DNA from 2 places in the Holdemania sp. 1001302B_160321_E10 genome. Region 2 is predicted to be linked to the other one. Evidence: a T-box and tRNA genes for the amino acid it is inferred to sense, from the RefSeq annotation. Region 2 holds a T-box; the other holds one or more tRNA genes.

Region 1 (10,216 bases), on a different contig from region 2:
CGTTCCTTTCCAATTTACCCCATTTCAAAGTTTGTGATCCGCAATCATTTTCTGCTTCAATTCAGTTCATCATCAGAAAATACGTTATTCCGGCGCAGACTGCCTCTGGCGGACAAGTTCTTTCCCTGCGCCTTTCAGCGCCCGGCCTGGCTGTCAGAGAGTTCAGGCATGCAGTGCGCGGCCGACGGCGGCGTTGACCGATTTTCCATCCGTTTTTCCTTTGTAGCGCGCCATCATTTCCTTGATCAACATCCCTTTGTTTTTCATTACCGGTTCCAGCTGAAGCTCCGTAATTACAGCCTGAACCGCTTCATCCAGCTCTGCTTCGCTCATCTGCGCGGGCAGATAGGCTTCGATAATTTCAATTTTACGCTGCGTTTCCGCGATCAGATCCGCGCGGCTGGCCGGCGTCTGCGCCAGCGCGTCCTTTGTCTGCTTCAGTTCTTTCTGAACATAGGCCAGCTCTTCTTCTTCGCTTAACGGCTGGCCGGCCTCCTTTTCCGCCAGCGCGATCGCCGAGATCAACAAGCTGCATACGCCGTTTTTCACGTGATCCTTCGCTTTTAAAGCTTCCATTTTATCTTTTCTTAACGTTGTTAATAATGCCATTCTTCATCCTTCTTTCTAATGTTTATTATACCTTTTTTCACCGCAGCATTTCAATCCGCGGTCTTTATTTATCATGCTGCAGAGCAGCCTGCGGATTATTCTGTTCAATTTTCTGAACATGGTAATAAACCCGAACCTGCGCCGCCGGATACTTGCGGTTTAAGCGCTGGCTGAGCCGGCTGACAACTTTATGCACGTCATTTTCGGCTTTCATCATCAACATCACAGCCAGCTGACAGTTTGCCGTGCGGGTGAATATGTCGCAGGAGCGCAGCTGCGTCTTGACAATCTGAATCAGCGCGTCGGTTGCCCGCGTTCCCAGTTCCATGGCCTCGCTTTGTACGTCCAGCACCAGTAAGTAGGAGTTGATATCCAGTCGTTTGCTTTCCCGCATTCGGGCCTGATACAATTTGCGGAAAACCGGCTGTTCACAATAAAAAGCGCTGCCGTCTTCCTTAGTGTTCATTTCCTCAATCAATTCCTGAATTGAATGCGAAGGCTCGCGGTCTGAACTTAAAAAGTAGATCAGCGATTTTGAACGGCCCTCAAACTCAACGCCGAACTCATGATAAAACTGTTCGGAAATTTGATCGAAATGTTTCAATGCCCGATTGTATTCCCTGGCTTTTACCAGCTCGGATAAATAACAATAATTCAGATCATCTGAATATGGATCCAGCGTCAGCGCCCAGTGCGTCAGCCGCAGCGCCGCTTCCGCCTGTCCTTTCTGATCCAGCATGGCGGCAGCTTCCTGTGTCAGTGTTTTGACTTTTTCCTTCCAGAATTCCCGAATCGGCAGGATCCACATCGAAGAATACCCTTCCATCAGTTCGCCGCGGACCAGCGCTTCAATCTGCCGCGGTTGTTCCGCAAGAAGCGCAGGCGTCAGTCCGGAAAGCTGATCCAGATCGGTATCCACAGGCGCCTGCGGCGAGAATAGATAGCCCCGTTTTCCAGTCACAATCCATTCCTGATCCTTGGTTTGAGCATACGGCTGCGTCAATTTCCGCAGCCGGTGAATCGCAAATTTTAAAGCATTTTGCGGATTGACAGATTCCGGCCAGAACAATTCGATCAACCGTTCATGACTGACCAGCTCGCCGCGGTGAATGAGAAAATAGCACAGCAATTCCGTCAGCTGCTTCCCCAGGCTTTCGTTCAGCGCCTGAGATCGCTCTTCTTCCTGCAGCGTTGGAGCGCCCCAAAGTCTTATAAAATATTTTTTCACTTTGAACTCCTCCCTTCTGGTTCAAAAATCTCATCCGGCCATTTTAGATTAATTCAATTTTATCAGATCGGCTGCCGAACCACAAGCCCGCCTTGCCTTGATCGCTTCAGCGTTGTATGCCTGTCAAACAGGATGGGAAATCAGACGAAAAGCGACGCGTCCCCGCTGCGCTTGCCCGGTTCAGCCGGACGGCGTTAAAGGCAGGTGGAAACCTGCCTGACGATTTTTCTGCAGCGCTTTTCGGCTCGCTTTCACCCATTCCTTTTCAGCGTGCCCCTCCATGGTTTTCTGAAGTGTTGAAGATTGCCTTTCGATCAGTGAAATTCATTCGGATGGCGTTGTAAAAAACGCTGTTCCAGCAGATCTTCCATCGAAAACAGGCCGGGCTTTAAACCGGGAATCGCCTCGACCGCTTCCAGAATTCCGCGTATGAAGATCTCCCGACTGTCGGCGGTGTGCGTGATTGTAATCTGTTCGTGATCTCCGCACAGAATCACGGTGTGCTCGCCGGCAATCTGACGGTGCCGCAGGGAAGTAACGGAAATCGGTTTCTGATAGCCATACCGGTCCTTCGCCGGCCCCTGCAATGTTTTTTTCAACATCAGCGCGCTGCCGCTGGGTTTGTCTTTTTTCTGTTCATGATGAATTTCCAGGATATCGCAGTCAAAATACTGCCCGATCTCCCGCTGACAACATTTCAGCATTTTGTTAACGATCGTCATCCCGATCGAAAAATTGCTTGTCATGACGATGGGGACGCGCCGGGCCCAACTCTCAATGATCTTTTTCTGATCATCGCTGTATCCTGTCGTCGCCAGCACCAGCGGAATGGGCTGGCGTTCCATCGCCCGCTGGATCCGGACGAAATTGTCCGGGTGACTGACGTCGACGATCACCTCGGGATGCTGCGGCAGCTCGGAAATCTCCTGATAATAGGAGGAAGCGATCAAACCGACGCACTGCAGGTCTTCCTTTTCTTCAATCCGGCTTAATAACAAATGTCCCATCGTTCCATATCCGACAATTACGATTTTCATGGCCATCCTCCCTTGACCAGTGTATGCCGCCCGGAAATTTTCATAACTCAGGGGCATTGGCCCGGGTTCTTTCGCCCGGGTCGAATAGGATGTCAGTGTAAGGAGGAATTAACTTATGGGAATGCCTGAAATCAGAAGCAGCAACGTCACCCGTTCACAAGCCATTACCGATATTCTGCAGTCGATCGCTTTGGAGGAAGCCGCGCTCGCGCATATCCTCAACGCTGAGGGAGAAAAGTTACAATGCGCCATTTCGATGGACTGCATTACAATCGACAAATTGATCGAGGTCAACGAAACGGTTCAGTGCACGATGGAAGCCGCAGCGAAATTTGAACAGGCGCTGCAGGCGAAGCTGGCCAGTTTGTTCCAGGATTGCTACAAATAACGGAATTCGACTAAGGATAGTGAAAAGCGGCTCCGGGCCTTGAACCGGAGTCGTTTTTCGACTGTCCGCCATCATGGCTTTCCCTGCCTTGCCCTGATGTCTTAGCCCTGCAGCGAAACCTGGAATATACCGCCTTGTCTGCCGTGCGGCTTAATATGAGCCGCAGCACAGGCACCATGGTCCTGCAAGTTATCCGTTTCTGACATCACCATCGAGGAATTCTACCAAAATGATCAGCGGGGACAGCCTTTTACGGAACTGCGAACCTCAGGAAGCAAAGCCAGTCCCTTTACGCCGCCGCTGATTCCAAAAAAGTATCGGAAAAGGTTGGAATGATTGAAGTTTCCATCAATTTGGGCTACACTTATGTCTAACTAAAAGGGGGAATTGTGTTGCTTAACGCCAGAGGTAAAAAGTTTCTTTCGTATTACCGGCCTTATTTAAAGCTGTTTATCGCAGATATGATCTGTGCTTTCATCGTCGCGGCGATCTCGCTGATCTTTCCGCTGTTAACGCGCTACATCACCAATACCGTGCTCGTCTCGTCGCAATCCGTCCAGCTGGACCTGATTTTCAAGATCGGCCTGGTCATGGTCGGCTTGATCATCATCGAGCTGCTCTGCAACTTCTTCATCACCTATAAGGGACATTATATGGGCGTCATGATGGAACATGATATGCGCAACGAGCTGTTCAGTCATTATCAGAAATTGTCGTTCAGCTTCTATGACGAACAGAAAACCGGGCAGCTGATGTCACGGCTGACTAACGATCTGTTTTCCTTAACCGAGCTGTACCACCACGGCCCGGAGGATGTCGTCATTTCGATCATCAAGTTTTTCGGCGCGTTCTTCATCTTACTTTCCATCAACGTGCCGCTGACATTGATCATCTTCTCAATCCTGCCGATCATGCTTGTCTTCGCCTTGTATTTTAATAAGAAAATGGGCAAAGCTTTTAAGCAGAATAAAGAACGGGTCGGCGATATCAATGCCCGGATCGAGGACAATCTCTCCGGTATCCGCGTCGTTAAATCGTTTACCAGCGAAGGCAGCGAACTGGAAAAATTCGGGGTGGAAAACAATCGCTATGTCAAGTCGCGTAAAAACAGCTATCGGATCATGGCTTATTATCATTCCGGTCTTAACGCATTCACCACGATGATCACCGTTGTCGTCATTCTTGCCGGTTCAACGTTTATCTCCCTGAAATGGATTCTGTTAGGCGATTTGTTAACCTATCTGCTTTATATCAACAACCTGACCGAGCCGGTCAAGAAGCTGATCAACTTTACCGAACAATTTCAGGAAGGCATTACCGGCTTCCAGCGGTTTATGGAAATCATGGAAGTCGAGCCGGACATCAAGGATCAGCCGCACGCGGCAGTGCTGGCGAACGTTAAAGGCGCGGTGGATTTCGAAAATGTCGGATTTCAATACGCCTCTTCCAAGGATTATGTCCTCAAGCACATTGATCTGCATGTCGAACCGGGCGAGTATCTGGCGCTGGTCGGCTCCTCCGGCGCGGGCAAAACAACGTTGTGTTCCCTGATTCCGCGATTTTACGAGGTCAGCGAAGGCCGGATTCTGGTCGATGGTCAGGATATCCGCAGCGTGACAATGAAATCGCTGCGTTCCTGCATCGGCATCGTCCAGCAGGATGTCTATCTGTTCGCCGGCAACGTCATGGACAACATCCGCTACGGCCGGCCGGAGGCAAGCGAGGAAGAAGTGATCGCCGCCGCCAAGGCCGCCAATGCCCATGATTTCATCATGGAGCTGCCAAATGGGTATAATACAGATATTGGACAGCGCGGCGTGAAATTGTCCGGCGGTCAGAAACAGCGCTTATCCATTGCGCGCGTCTTCCTGAAGAATCCGCCGATTCTGATTTTTGACGAAGCGACCAGCGCGCTGGACAACGAAAGTGAAAAGGTCGTTCAGGATTCGCTGGAACGGCTGGCCCGCAACCGCACGACATTTGTCATCGCACACCGCCTGTCCACCATCCGCAACGCCAGACGCATCGTCGTGCTGGGTGAGGAAGGTATTCTGGAACAAGGCAATCATGCCGAGCTGATGGCTGCGGACGGTGCTTACGCGCATCTGTACCGCATGCAATTTGAACATTGACCTGAAGGGGGTTTTACTATCTCGCAATTCTTCTGCTTCTGGGATGAGGTACTTCCCGGCACGGCTTATGGTTTTCTAAGTCCGCTGCACATTCTGGAAATTCTAATGATTCCGCTGAGCTGCTTCTGGCTGATTCGCTGGACGCGCACCCATTCCCGCCAGTCCGGCCGGCGGCTGCTTCATGGATTTGCGATTGCGATTCCTCTGCTGGAACTGACGCGCATTCTATGGCTGTACCGCTTGGGCGAGGGATATTGGGTAAAACTGCTGCCGCTGCATTTATGCGGCCTGCAGATCTTCTTTATCCCGCTGGCGGTCTTTACGCGCCATCCGGCGCTACGCAGTTATGTCTGGGCGACGTCCATTTTGGGCGGAATCACGGCGATTGTCTATCCGGCGGGGATTGTCGGCACTTATCCGTTTTTCCACTTTCAAACCCTCCAAAGCTTCGCCCTGCATCTGCTTCTGATCCTGACGCCCCTTCTGATATTTCTGACTGACGATGACTCGCCGCGCTTAAAACAACTGCCTTCCGTCGTCCTGATTCTGAGCGGCAGCGCACTGTGTGCCTTTGCCGTGGACTGGATCTGGGGGCAGAATTACATGTTCTTACGGGAAGTCCCCCAGATCGCCTTCCTGCAGGCGATCAAGAACTGGGGCGGCTATCCTGCTTACTGGCTGACGCTGGCAGCAGCGGTCATCGCCGGATGCGCTCTTCTGCTTGTTCTGGGCGAACAATGGCATAGAAAAAAACTGGAATCTTCTGCGGATTGAGAAAATTCCAGCTTTTTTCTGCTCTGTAACAACGATTTCCAATTCTCAGTTCTGGATTGAACTGTCAAATTTCCCGTGATTTTTCCCAGGCTTCGTCCAGCAGCGTTTTCTGATAGCGGCGGGATAATTCCATCTGTTTCACTAATAACTCCTCATAATACGGTTTTAACACGGGATCCTGAATCCGGGCGCACCCCTTTTCAATAACGGCCTGTTCCCGGGCGGCATCCAGAATCGGCAGGTTGTGTTCCTTCTTATACGCGAGCACCTGACGAACAGCTTCCATTCGTTTTTCAAACAATTCCGCCATCTGTGCATCGACTTCATTAATCGTTTTTCGTGCCCGTTGTAAACAATCTTGCATAACTTCCTCCTTATAAGATCTTGACAATTCGAAAAATGGTGGTAAACTTAATATCGTGTCTGGGGCCGTAGCTCAGCTGGGAGAGCGTTGCGTTCGCAATGCAAAGGTCGCGAGTTCGATCCTCGTCGGCTCCACCAGATTTCCAATTCGACAGGAACAATCGTTCCTGTCTTTTATTTTGTATTATACACGAGTTGGCGGATAAAAAAAAGATTTTCTGTCCTTCCCGTTCTATAAAACAAAGCTCGGCGCTGAAATCAGCCTGACGCGCATCATTCCCCCTCGCCATCATCCTGAAACTGCCTGTATCCAAACTGAATCCCACTTGATTTTCAAAGCTTCAATTAAAAGAAGCCCAGAGAATCAGCATGATCTCTGGACTTGATTTGAAACCTGTCTGGCCAGCAGCCGGAAATTAAGCAACCTCCACGCCGGCTTTTTCCGCCATGAAGTTCAGCCATTTATCCCGCTTCATCAAGGATATCCGGTCGGTAGTCATATTCCCGGTTTCCGGATCCTCATGCGTAATCGTAATTCCAATCGGCATCAAACTCTGAGAACATTTTCCCAGCTCTCGAATGGTTTTGTAGGGAATAACGATATTCTCTTCCAGCAACCCGGTAATGACGATCACCCGGTTTTCTGTGAAATACGCCCAGCCTTGCTTCCATTTGCCCATTTTCCCGATCAGCCGTTCAACATAACTGGCCTGCAGGAAATCAACGAGCGTATCCTCCGGTTCCATGACGCCCAATTCAATCAGTTTCTGTTTTTGCTTTTCCATTTTTGATAATCCCATATTAGCCTCCCTGCTTATTCAGATTTAATTATAAACCTTTCCTCCGCCTTTTTCTTGTAAGATATTCCACAAAAGCTGATGTTTTAATTTTTTCTGCAGCGAAAATTGCCAACTCCCGCCGTTCAGCGGATGTTCGCCATCCCGACATCACCTCGTTTATGAGCCCGTCGCAAAGGGACGTCTGCCTGATTCGGCAGGACGTCCCTTTCTGTTTGATTTTTGACTCAAGTCTAAGACTCGTCGTTTTTCTTTTTCACCGCATTCCGCAGAGCTTCCATCGCTTCCGGACTTGGATCTGGCGGAATCAGTTCGCCTTTCCGGAAATAGAATCCCTGCATGTAATCCGTGCCGCAATCGACCAGCGCTTCCATTTCCTCGCGGGTTTCCACGCCTTCTGCCAGAATTTTTATCTTCCGGCTGCGGAAATAAACGACCAGTCCTTCATAGAATTCACGGCGGTTAAGATCGCGGTCAAGACCCCGAATGATGCTCATATCGACTTTCACGTAGTTGGGCATCAGATCCAGCAGCGTCGCTTCGCCATTATAGCCGGTTCCGTAATCATCCAGCGCGATTTCCTGATGTTGATCAAGACAGCGCTGTCGCTTGTGGATCGTTGCCATTTCGCCCATTTTTTCGCTTTCCGTCAGCTCAATGACGACCTGCGAATTGTAGCGGCCGAACCGGCGATCCAGTTCTTCCAGATCCTGCGGCGTCAGGCGCAGGCTGGAAATCGAGTTGATGAACAATTTTTTCCCTTGCAGCCGCTGATGATACCGATCAATGGCCTCCATCGCTTTAAACCAGGTCAATCGTTCAATCTGATACAGCCGCGACTGGGCGCGGGCAATCCGCAGCACTTCGGACGGCGTCTTCAGCTTTTCCATCTTTGGCCGCATCAGCATTTCATAACCATAGACGGTCTGCGACTGGACGTCGATAATCGGCTGGAATACAAAATCGATCAGTTCGTTTTCAATCAGCCGGTTGAGATCTTCGCTGCTGTGCAGCATAAACGAATCCTTACGGTAGCTTTCAATCTCAAAATCCTTTATTCCGCCCTTGACGGAATTTTTAATCTCATACATCGCGAAATCAGCGTATTTGATCAACTCTTCCAGATTGCGGCTGTCCTTCGGATACCACGAAACTCCGAAGGAAGCGCGGATCCGGATACTCTTGCCATCCGGCAGCTCCATTTCATAAGCAGCCATGGCCTTCCGGATCTGTTCAATCTTCTGACGAATCTGGAAGTCTGTCTCATAGCCATAAAACAGAACATAGAACTCATCGCCCGACATCCGCGCCGCAATTTCATGCGGACCGGCGTTATTGCGCAGCACATCCGCAGCGCTTCGGATATAACCATCGCCGCAATCGTGACCATAGGTATCATTGATATATTTCAGATTATCCAGATCCATCATCATAAACGCCGTAATCTTCAGCCGTTCCGGATGCTCGAAGCGTTCCTGAGCAAAGCGCTGGAATGCCCGCCGGTTCAGCAGGTTGGTCAGCACGTCGTAATCGCGTTCATATTCTATGCGGTGCCGCTCGACCATTTCCGCCGTTATATCCTGCACCACGCCCAGAATCGTGTGCGCCCGCGCCGCGGTTTTCAACCGCATCCAGCGAGCTCCGCCGCCGTCCTGTTCCAATTTGACGGTCTTTTCCCGCAGCCGGCCCAGTTCATCCAGATCCAGATCCAATAAGCGCAGCTGTCTGGAAAATTCATCCAGCGTCAGCATCTGATCTTCATGGTCAGCCTGCGGGTCCAGCACATCGAAGAAACCGGAAGTACAGAAGACGGAATTCTTTTCAAGCTCAATCTCAAACGCACCGATCTGAATTGAAAGCATGCCGATGATCTGCGAAAGCCGCGAACTGTTCTCCGCCACGCTCTTGCTTAATTCCTCAATCGCCTGGCTTAACTGATCGATTTCCGTAATCCGGATCGGATCCAGATGGATCGGTTTGTTCGGATTGGAATTACGCACCTTGCGGGCCAGCGCGCCGATCTGCCGGGATGGGCGGTAGCTGGCATACATCGTCGCCGCCAGTCCCACCAGCATGGATAAAATCATAAAGGTCAGAATGCTGTTCTGCATTTTACCCGAGAACCCGTACAACGCTTCCTGCGATTCCAGACCGACCAGAACCCAGCGCTGATGGGAAAACGGCGCATTGGAATTGTAGAGATCCAGCGGCTGCAGACTGCCGTAAATTTTCTGCTTCAGTTTTAAAGCGGATGTATGGATTAAAGCGCCGTCGCCGGAGACGTCGGCATCCTTTTGAAAGATGAGCTCTTCCGCTTCTCCGAACATCGCGATGAACACGCCGCCGCTGTGCGTCACCTTCTGCAAGGTCAATCCATCCGTCTGCGGCTGCGTCTCGTCAAGAATCGCAAGCATGTAGGAACCGGATTGATCCGCCAGCAACTCCTTCGACGGCAAGATGGTTTTCAGATAATCCTCCGCCAGCGAAACGCCCAGCACGCCTAACACCGTTCCCTCGCTGTCTGCCAGCGGCTGCGTATAGGTAATCGTTTTGATCAGGTCTTCGTTCAACATCGAACCATAGCCCCAATACCCGGCGTCTTCACTGGACAGATCCGGATTGGAGCGAATCGCCTGCACCGGGTTGTTATAAAAATAACTCTCGCCGCCGATCTTAAAACGCGGACTCCAACTGACGTCCATCGCAATGTCCAGACTCTGCGCCACATCGGTCGGCGAACGTTCCATCAACAAGTCCGAATTGTCATAAGGGTTATTGATCGGATCCAGATCCCGCAGATAAATACCACTTTTCTCCTTTTCCTCAGCCCTGTCGTTCAGAGGACCTTCAAAAACGAGAAAAACGCCGGTTACCGTATTCCTGCGCAT
Region 2 (10,216 bases):
GATCGGACTGGATCTTGTCAATCCGAGACGCAGCAGCGAACTGCAGGTCATAAAAAATCATGAAATTCATCCGAGAATCGGCAGGGCCGGATTGAATTTCCGGCTGTTTCATTGTATGATAAAAGCTCAAAAGAACTCACAACGGCGTTGAGCTTGATTTCAGCCCGGCTGTGCGCAATAGAAATGGCGGTGCAATTTATGATCGTAGTGTATACTTCACCCGGCTGTGCTTCCTGCCGAAAGGTCAAACAATGGCTGAAAGAGCGGAATCTGCCGTATATAGAAAAGAACATTTTTACGACGCTGCTCAACGAAACGGAGATCCGGCATTTGTTGATGCGCAGTGAAAACGGCTCGGAGGATATCATCTCCAAGCGCTCAAAAATCATCCAGCAGAACGCGATCGACCTGGACGACATGACGATCAGCGAGCTGGTGCATTTCATCCAGGAAAATCCATCCGTGCTGAAACGGCCGATCATCCTGAATGAACGGAACTTCCAGGTCGGCTACGACGAGGAGGAGATCGACGCGTTCGTCCCGCAGCAGCTGCGCTCTCTGGCCCGGCTGTCCTGCAACGCCAGCTGTCCGAATTACGCCGGCTGCGGCAAGATCCGGGAAGAAGCCTGACAAGCATCTGCGGATGCTTGTTTTTTTCCTCAAATTCAAAAGAAACAAAGGGAGGATGAATGATGAAAATCTTAGTCGGTTTGTCCGGCGGCGTCGATTCCGCCGTCGCGGCGTATCTTTTAAAACAACAAGGGCTGGACGTAACCTGCGCGTTTATGCGCAACTGGGATTCGATGGCCAACAATGATTTCTTAGGCAATCCGAATGCGGACGACGACGTATGCCCGCAGGAAAAGGACTGGATGGACGCTAAAAGCGTCGCCGACAGTCTGGGATTAGAACTGCTGCGCGTGGATTTTGTCAAGGAGTATTGGGATAACGTTTTCTCTAACTTCCTGCAGGAATACAAGAAGGGCCGGACGCCGAATCCCGATATTTTGTGCAACAAATACATCAAGTTTTCCAGCTTTCTCGATTTCGCCCGCAGCCGCGGCTTCGATACGCTGGCGACCGGCCATTATGCGCGTGTGCGGCATGAAGCAGACTTCAGCGGTTTATACAAGGCGCACGACCTGAATAAGGATCAGAGCTATTTCCTTTGCCAGGTTGCGTCCGATGCGCTGCGGCATACGTTGTTTCCGTTAGGCGAGATTGAAAAGCCGGAAGTGCGGCGGATCGCGAAGGAACTGCGGCTGTCGATCGCGGAGAAAAAGGATTCGACCGGAATCTGTTTTATCGGCGAGCGCAACTTCCGGGAATTTCTGAAGAACTACCTGCCGGCCAAATCCGGCAAGATCGTCGATGTGATCAGCCGCCGGGTCTTAGGCGACCATGAGGGCGTGCTGTATTACACGATCGGTCAGCGCAAAGGCCTGGGGATCGGCGGCGAGGGCGGACCGTGGTTTGTCGTCGGCAAGGACGTCGTCCATAACGAGCTGCTGGTGGCCAGCGGCGAAAGCAACGACTGGCTCTTAAGCGATACCTGTCTGGTCAGCGGCGTCAACTGGCTGGCCAGGACAAAACCGCAGGGCGCGCTGTCCTGCTGCGCGAAGTTCCGCTATCGTCAGAAGGATAATCCGGTGACGCTGGAATTCCTCGATGAAACGACTGTCAGACTGACCTATCCCCAACAGGTCGCTTCGGTGACCCCGGGGCAGCAGGCGGTCTTCTATCTGGGCGAGCAGTGTTTGGGCGGGGGCGTGATCGAGGAAGTCTGGCATCGCGGACAATCGCTGACGGACCGGATCCGCAGCTTTGAGCCATGAACCGAGTCAGGCTGTCAAAGCGCCGGGTGCAGGTCATCCTGTTCAATTATTTCGCGGGCTACCTGTTTCTTTATCCCCTGTTGATCGGGGTGCTTCTCCGGCTGTTTGCGCCCTTAGGGATCCCCAATCTTGACCGGATGTTGGAAAATCTGGTCTATATTCTGGTTTTTACGGTGACGGTCGGCGCGGCCTGGCCGCTGTTAAAGGAACATCTTGAGCGTTTTCGGCAAAACCGGCGGACGATTGTCAAATCGACGCTGACGCGCTATGTTCAGATGTGGCTGGTGATGTATGGGATGAATCTGGCGATCATTCTGATCACCGGAATGTCAAGCAGCCAGAATCAGGATACCGTCGTCCAGCAGCTGAGCCAGTCGCCGCTGCAGATCATTCTGGTCACCTGTCTATTTGCGCCGGTTGTCGAGGAAACCGTCTTCCGCGGGGCCGTCTTTACGCCGCTGCGCCAGCGGGGCAGCTTTCGCACCGCTGCGCTGGTCAGCGGATTTCTGTTTGGTCTTCTGCATGTGTTCACGTCGCTGCTGAGCGGCAATCTCAGCGACGGGATCTTTATTCTCGTTTACGGCACGATGGGCTATCTGTTATGCGCGGCCGAGGAAGAAAATCAGACGATCGTCAGTCCGCTGCTGATGCACGGGCTGAACAATCTGATCAGCGTGATGCTGATCCTGCTGTGAGAAAGGAATGAGGGAAATGAGTGAGGAACGCGACGTCATCCGCGGCAAACTGAAGCAGATCGTCTTCCGCAACGACGACAACGGCTACACTGTCGCTCGTTTTATCGTTGATGATCTGCAGCAGCGGCAGGTGACGATCACCGGATATCTGCCGGTGTTCAGCGAGGATGCGCTGATGGAGTTAAGCGGCAGCTATGTCGATCATCCCCGCTATGGAATGCAGTTTCAGGTCGAGACCTTCCACCGCGTCATGCCGGACGACGAGGATTCCCTGATTCGTTTTCTGTCCGGTCCGTTATTTGAGGGCATCGGCAAAAAATATGCCGAAACGATTGTGGCGGCCCTTGGCAAAGACGCGATTCATCGGATTAAAAACGACCCCACCGTGCTGGACAGCGTGCCGAAAATGACAAGCAAGCGCCGGACAGCGATTCTGGAAGGGTTAAAAGAAAGCGACGACGATCTGGAAAATCTGATCCAGTTCTTTGTCGCTCATGGTCTGGGGATGCGCAACGTCATGAAGCTGGAGCGGATCTACGGTAAGGAAGCGGTTGAGAAAATCCAGGAAAATCCGTACCGGATGGTCGACGAGGTCGACGGCATCGGGTTTGCGACGGCGGACAAAGTCGCGATGTCGCTGGGCTTTGAGCTGGAGGATCCGCGCCGGCTGGAAGCGGCGATGGTGGCGCTGGTCGATCAGATGAACATGCAAAGCGGCGATACGTATGTCAGCCGCGAAGGGCTGGCGCATCAGATGAAACGCCAGTGCGCCGGTCTGACCTATGATTTTGACGAACTGCTGGAATCGCTGCTTTTACAACGACGGTTAGTGGAAGAAGAAGGGCGGATCTATCATGTCGATCAATATGACGCGGAGGTCCAGATCGCGCAGTTTCTGACGCTGTTTCCGTTTGAAGAACTGGAACCGGTCGATCCCCAAACGCTGCAGCTTGAGCTGGACGCGCTGCAGGAAAAGCTGGCGATCACCTACGATCAGGCGCAGCTGGACGCGATCCACACGTTTTTTGAACATGACGCGATGATCCTGACCGGCGGCCCGGGAACGGGCAAGACAACCGTTGTGCGGGCGTTGACCGCGTTGTTTAAAAAACTGTATCCGTACCAGCGGATCGCCTGCTGCGCCCCGACCGGACGGGCGGCGAAGCGGCTGGCTGAGCTGACGGAAACCGATACGTTTACGATCCACAGTTTGTTGGGCTGGGATCTGGAATCGAATACGTTTACCAAGACGGAACAGGATCCGCTGATCGTCGATCTGTTGATCATCGACGAATTTTCCATGGTCGACAGCTGGCTGTTCGCGGCGCTGTGCAAGGCCTCGGTGCATGTCAAGAAGCTGTGCATCATCGGCGACGAGGATCAGCTGCCTTCGGTCCGCTGCGGCTGCGTCTTGAAGGATTTAATCACCTCCGAGCTGTTTCCGTTAGTCCGGCTGGAACGGATCTTCCGCCAGAGCGAGGGCAGCGACGTGATCACGCTGGCGCATCAGATTCGTCAGGGCCAGACGGAGGAGCTGGACTGTCATGGCGACGTGGCGTTTTTCCCGGTCGGACTTTACGAGATCAAGGACCAGGTCATCAACGTCGTTCAGTCGGCGCTCAACAAGGGCTACGATATCCAGGACATTCAGGTGCTCGCCAGCAAATACAACGGACCGGCCGGAATCGACCGGCTGAATGCCGCTTTGCAGCAATGCCTGAATCCGCCGGAGCAGGGCAAGCGCGAATGGAAGGCGGGCTACCGTACCTTCCGCGAGGGCGACAAAATTTTACAATTGAAAAACCAGCCGGATGACGACGTCTACAACGGCGATATCGGCATGCTTGTGGAAATCGTTTACGCCAATGAGGACGAAGCCGGCAAAAACCGGCTGATCGTCGACTTCGAAGGAATTCTCGTTGAATACACCTCGGATAACCTGCTCAACATTTCGCACGCCTACTGCATTTCCGTGCATAAATCCCAGGGCAGCGAATATCCGATCGTCATCATGCCGGTCGTGCGTGATTACGGGATCATGCTTCAGCGGCGGCTGATCTATACCGGCGTCACCCGCGCTAAAAAATCGCTGGTCCTTTTAGGCGAAAAGGACGCGTTAATCCGCGGGATTGCCAGCCAGGAACACCATTTGCGCTCAACGACGCTTACCCGGCGGATCGCGGCGATGCTGAATCCGGAATTTTAAGCATAAGTTTATCCGCTTGCGGACATACTAACACCAAAAGGAGTGGAACGTATGAAAAAATGGTTATTCGGTTTCATGGTTGGCATGGCTGCCGGCATGGTGGTCGCGTTCACAAACGAGGATGAACTCGACGACGCTTATTACAAGGCCTGCAAATGTAAAAAGAAGCTGATCCGCAAAATGCACCAGATGGATCTTGAACACTAACCCCGTCGTTGCGGGGTTTCTCTTTTATGAAAGACCTGTTTGAACGAACGGACTGGAAACGCTGGCTGCAGCTGTTAGGCTGCGTGCTGACCGTGATGATCGTGCTCAGGATGTTAGGCTGGGATGTTGTGCTGATGGCCGTCTTCCACGCGCTGTCGCCGCTGTTGTTCTCCTGTCTGATCGTGTTTCTGTTTGAGCCGTTTGTCGAGAAACTGCCGTTTCCCCGGGGGATCAGCTGTTCGCTGGTGTACTTCGGTTTCCTCGGGCTGTTGGTTCTGGGCATCGGCATGATGGTGCCGTTAGTGATGGAGCAGGGGGCGCAGCTGCTGGGCGAAGCGGGCCGGTTAAGAGAACATCTGGCGGCGACCGAGTTCTTTCACTGGGCCGGACAGCTGGATTGGCACGGCGTATTCACGGCCGGCTATGAGGCGGCGATGAGCGCGACTCGCAGCGCCGTCGACCGGCTGTCGTTTTTCGGCGTCAGCTTTTTAGGTGCGTATTTCATTGCGCTGGACATGGAAGCCTTCGGGCGCATTCTCAAAAAGCGGCTTCCGTCCTATCAGCACTGGCTGCTTTTCTACAAGACCAGCTCGCGCGTCGTCTATCACTATCTGCGCGGGTTGGCGCTGGATTTGTTGTTTTTAATGATCACGGTGTCGGTGCTGTTGTTGATCTTCAGCGTACCCAACGCCGTATTCTACGCGATCATGCTTGCGCTGTTCAATCTGATTCCCTATCTGGGCGCAACGGTCGGTCAGATCGTGATCCTGCTTGCGCAATATTTCGCAACCGGTCAGATCCCGTGGGTATTGGGTGTCTTGTTGTGGCTGATCCAGCAGATCGAAGCGAACTGGGTGCAGCCGCTGATCTTCAAAAAGGTCATGAACCTGCGGCCGGTTTATACGCTGATCGCACTTTTGGCCGGGGGCTGTTTCTTCGGCATGATCGGGATCATTCTGGCGCCGATCCTGGCCGCGATTGTACAGCTGGCCTACCGCAGCTATCTTTTCGCAAAATGCACGGAAACAGTTGGCACGTGGGAAACAGTGTGGTATAATTTCGATAGTTTTGAAAACGATGACGAAGAAGAGTAGATCAGGCTGTTCCATTGCAGAGAGAAAACGGCGGTGCAAGTTTTCATGGAATCTGATCGAAGCCGCTTCCGAGTTTGCCCAAAGCAACGTGTGCTCTGCGTTAAAGAGAAATGAGGGCATTTCTTTTGAAGGAAAGAAATGAATCAGGATGGTACCGCGTGAGTAAAGCGTTCCTGGAGTTTCAGGGCGCTTTTTATTTTGGCAGACGCATCAGACAAAGAAAGGAAGAAACAAACATGAAAGAATTAACAGGCAACCAGGTACGCCAGATGTTTCTGGACTACTTCCAATCCAAAGGTCACATGATCGAACCGGGAGCTTCGCTGATCCCGCATAACGATCCGACGCTGCTGTGGATCAATGCGGGCGTCGCGGCGCTGAAAAAATATTTCGACGGCAGCGAGAAACCGGCCTGCAACCGGATCGCCAACGCGCAGAAGTCGATCCGCACCAACGATATCGAAAACGTCGGCAAAACCGCCCGGCATCATACGTTCTTTGAGATGCTCGGTAACTTCTCGATCGGCGATTACTTCAAAGCGGACGCGATCCCGTTCGCCTGGGAATTTTTAACCTCGCCAAAGTGGATCGGCTTTGACAAAAACAAGCTGTATGTCACTGTCTATCCGGACGATGAGGAAGCTTACCGCATCTGGACCGAGGTGTGCGGCGTCGATCCAAGCCATATCTTAAAAACCGAAGATAACTTCTGGGAGATCGGCGAAGGGCCGGGCGGACCGGACAGCGAGATTTTCTATGACCGCGGCGAAAAGTATGACCCGGAGGGGTTAGGCGAAAAGCTGTTCTTTGAAGAAATGGAGAACGACCGCTACATCGAAGTCTGGAACGTCGTGTTCAGTCAGTTTGACTGCCGGCCGGGAACGGACCGCAAGCTGTATAAAGAGCTGCCGCACAAGAACATTGATACCGGCATGGGACTGGAACGGTTAGTTTCGATCATCCAGGAAGGGGAAACGAACTTTGATACCGACCTGTTCCTGCCGATCATCCGCGCGGCGGAAAAGCTCGCCAAGCATCCGTATGAAGGTGAATATAAAATGGCGTACCGCGTCATTGCCGACCATATCCGCACCGTGACCTTCGCGCTGAGCGACGGCGCGATGTTCTCCAACGAGGGCCGCGGCTACGTGCTGCGCCGGGTGCTGCGCCGGGCGGTTCGCTACGGTATTAAATTAGGCATTAACGGCGCGTTTATGTACAAGCTGGTCGACGTCGTCGCTGACAACATGAAGGATTTCTATCCGTATCTGTTAGAAAAGACGGAATTTGTCGCCAAGCTGGTTAAAAATGAGGAAGAAGCGTTCCACTCGACGCTGGCCAACGGTGAAAAGCTGCTCAATGAGGAGCTGGCCAAAGCCGAAGCGGCGAAAACCTTGAGCGGCGAGGTCGTCTTCAAGCTGTACGATACCTACGGCTTCCCGCTGGAGCTGACGAAAGAAATCGCCGGTGAGCGCGGTTATACGATCGACGAGGAAGGCTTTGAGGCGCAGATGGCGAAGCAGCGTGAACGTGCCCGGGCCGCGCGTGAAGACGCGCAGTCGATGGCCAGCCAGTCGGCCGATCTGATGGATTTCACGGCGCCGTTTGAATTCACGGGCTATGAAACAATGAGCGATACCGGAACGATCACCGGATTGTTTAAAAACGGCGTGCGCGTCGCGATGCTGGAAGACGAGGGCGAGGTCATCCTCGACCGTTCCTGCTTCTACGCCGAAAGCGGCGGACAGGTGGCCGACGGCGGCACGATGCGCTGCGACGAAGCGGATTGCGAAGTGCTCGACGTCAAGAAGGCGCCGCACAAGCAGTTTATGCATCATGTGAAAGTCGTCGACGGCGTGCTGAAAGAAGGCATGAAGCTGCAGCTGCAGGTCGACGTTCAGCGACGGATCCGCACGATGGCCAATCATTCCTGCGTCCATCTGATGCAGAGCGCGCTGAAGAAGATCGTCGGCGATCACATCGCCCAGGCTGGCTCTTATGTCTGCCAGGATTACGCGCGGTTTGACTTCACGCATTTTGAAAAGGTCAGCGATCAGCAGTTAAAGGAAGTCGAAGCGCTGGTCAACGAATTTGTCATGGCGAAATTTCCGGTCCATACCGAAGTCATGGCGATTGAAGAAGCCAAACATTCCGGCGCGATCGCGCTGTTTGATGAAAAATACGGCGATGAAGTCCGCGTCGTATCCATGGGCGAGGTTTCCAAGGAACTGTGCGCCGGCACGCATGTCCACAATACGCAGGATATCGGTGTGTTCAAAATCGTCAGCGAAGAAAGCATCGGCTCCGGCATTCGCCGGATCACCGCCAAGACCGGCTATGCGGCTTATCAGGAGTTCGTTAGCGAGCAGGACGTGTTAAAAACGATCGCCGCGCAGCTGAAGATGAACAGCCTTAACGGCGTCAGTGAAAAGGTCGCGGGCGTGCTGGAAGAAAACGCGGCGCTGAAAAAAGAAATCGGGCAGCTGAACCAGAAAATGATGGTCTTAAAAGCAGACGACATGGTCAATCATGCGGAAGCGGTCAACGGTCTGAATATCATTCTGGAAGAGGTTTCCGGACTTGACGGACAGGCGATGAAGAATCTGGCGGAAACGCTGCGCAATAAGTGTGAAAAATCTTTCATCTTCTTAGCCAATCCTTCGGAAGGCAAGGTCACCTATGTCTGCGCCTGCAGCAAGGAAGCGATCGCCAAGGGCATAAAAGCCGGAGATTTCGTGAAAATGGCGGCCCAGATGAGCCAGGGCAACGGCGGCGGCCGGCCGGACATGGCGCAGTCGGGCGGCAAGGATGGTTCCAAAGTGGACGAAGTCTTTGCGCTGATTCGCTCAAAACTTTGAAAATCCCTTTCCAATTTCCGCAGTTTACGCTAAAATGAATTCAAGGAGGGATATCCATGTCAAAACAAATTACCGAAACGATGTCTTTTAAGTCAGAGGAGATCCGCAGAGATAACATCAAGCAGGTGCTCCGGCTGACAAAAGAAGCGCTCGAAGAACGAGGCTACAATGCAGTGAACCAGCTGGCAGGGTATCTGATTTCCAATGATCCGGCCTACATTTCCTCGCATCACAACGCCCGCAGCATCATTCAGTCGGTCGAGCGTTACGAAATCATCGAGGAACTGGTGCGTTCCTACCTGGAAGAAAAGTAATGGAACGGATCATGGGGCTGGACCTGGGCAGCCGCACGCTGGGCATCGCGGTTTCCGATCCCCTGGGCATGATTGCCCGGACCGTGGAAACGTTCCGGTTTGCGGATGACGATTACGACGCGGCCTGCGCCCGGGCGGTGCAGCTGGCGAAGGAGCTGGGTGCAGTGAAGTTTGTACTGGGCCTGCCGAAGCACATGAACGGCGATGTCGGGATCCGCGGCCAGATATCGCTGGATTTCAAGGCGAAGCTGGAAGCAGCCTGCGGCCTGCCGGTCATCTTGCAGGATGAACGGCTGACGACGGCGGCGGCCGAGCGAATCTTAATCTCTGCGGACGTTTCCCGCAAAAAGCGCAAAGCGGTGATCGATCAGATGGCGGCAGTGCAAATCCTGCAGAGTTATTTAGATCAGAAGCGCTAAGAGTGCAGCAATGCACTCTTTCATTTGAATCGCAAAAAGGAGGAAAAAGCGATGTTGGAATCAAATAAAATTTTAATTACGGAAGAAGACGGCACGGAAACAGAAATGGAAATCCTGTTCACCTTCGACGACGACAGCCGCAGCAAAAGCTATGTGCTGTTCACCGATCCGAAGGATGAGGAAGGCGAGGTTTTCGCCTGCAGCTACACCGACGAGGGCGAAATGGAACCGGTTGAGGATCCCGAGGAGTGGAGCATGATCGAGGAAGTCTTCGGGGCTTTTGTCGAGGAATTAGACGATGCCGAAGTCGAAGAATAAACGGCGCAAAAAGAATAACGGACTGGCCGCCGTACTGATCGTGCTGGTCGTATGCGCCGGCCTGGTTCTGGGCGGGATTTTCTTTTACAACGGTCAGCTGAAGCCGGCCGCTTCGGAAAGCGAACAGATCACCTTTACCGTCAGTCAGGGCGAATCGCTCAACCGGGTCATTAAGAACCTGGAAGATCAGGGCGTGATCCGCAGCGGCTGGGCGGCGAAGATCAGTGTCAAGCTGGCGAAGCTGACGAACATCAAAGCCGGCACGTACAT

What was found. The T-box of region 2 lies ahead of alaS (alanine--tRNA ligase). A T-box ahead of a tRNA ligase gene usually reads a tRNA of that ligase, here a tRNA-Ala.
Region 1: it has a tRNA-Ala gene. The T-box ahead of alaS (alanine--tRNA ligase) is inferred to sense a tRNA for this amino acid. The anticodon was not compared.

The regions. Positions count from the first base shown of each region.
Region 1 covers NZ_JADNEM010000010.1:84,591-94,806, reverse strand. The annotation lists gene I2D94_RS07975 (GatB/YqeY domain-containing protein) at 163-609, opposite strand; gene I2D94_RS07970 (winged helix-turn-helix domain-containing protein) at 674-1,837, opposite strand; gene dapB (4-hydroxy-tetrahydrodipicolinate reductase) at 2,152-2,874, opposite strand; gene I2D94_RS07960 (hypothetical protein) at 2,990-3,262, shown strand; gene I2D94_RS07955 (ABC transporter ATP-binding protein) at 3,652-5,394, shown strand; gene I2D94_RS07950 (TIGR02206 family membrane protein) at 5,413-6,168, shown strand; gene I2D94_RS07945 (chorismate mutase) at 6,233-6,532, opposite strand; tRNA gene I2D94_RS07940 (tRNA-Ala) at 6,594-6,669, shown strand; gene I2D94_RS07935 (hypothetical protein) at 6,948-7,331, opposite strand; gene I2D94_RS07930 (GGDEF and EAL domain-containing protein) at 7,562-10,216, opposite strand, start outside.
Region 2 covers NZ_JADNEM010000017.1:56,272-66,487, forward strand. The annotation lists gene I2D94_RS11330 (Spx/MgsR family RNA polymerase-binding regulatory protein) at 199-630, shown strand; gene mnmA (tRNA 2-thiouridine(34) synthase MnmA) at 690-1,835, shown strand; gene I2D94_RS11340 (CPBP family intramembrane glutamic endopeptidase) at 1,832-2,530, shown strand; gene I2D94_RS11345 (ATP-dependent RecD-like DNA helicase) at 2,547-4,736, shown strand; gene I2D94_RS11350 (hypothetical protein) at 4,788-4,943, shown strand; gene I2D94_RS11355 (AI-2E family transporter) at 4,970-6,037, shown strand; T-box leader at 6,012-6,215, shown strand; gene alaS (alanine--tRNA ligase) at 6,274-8,895, shown strand; gene I2D94_RS11365 (IreB family regulatory phosphoprotein) at 8,952-9,209, shown strand; gene ruvX (Holliday junction resolvase RuvX) at 9,209-9,628, shown strand; gene I2D94_RS11375 (DUF1292 domain-containing protein) at 9,680-9,946, shown strand; gene mltG (endolytic transglycosylase MltG) at 9,927-10,216, shown strand, end outside.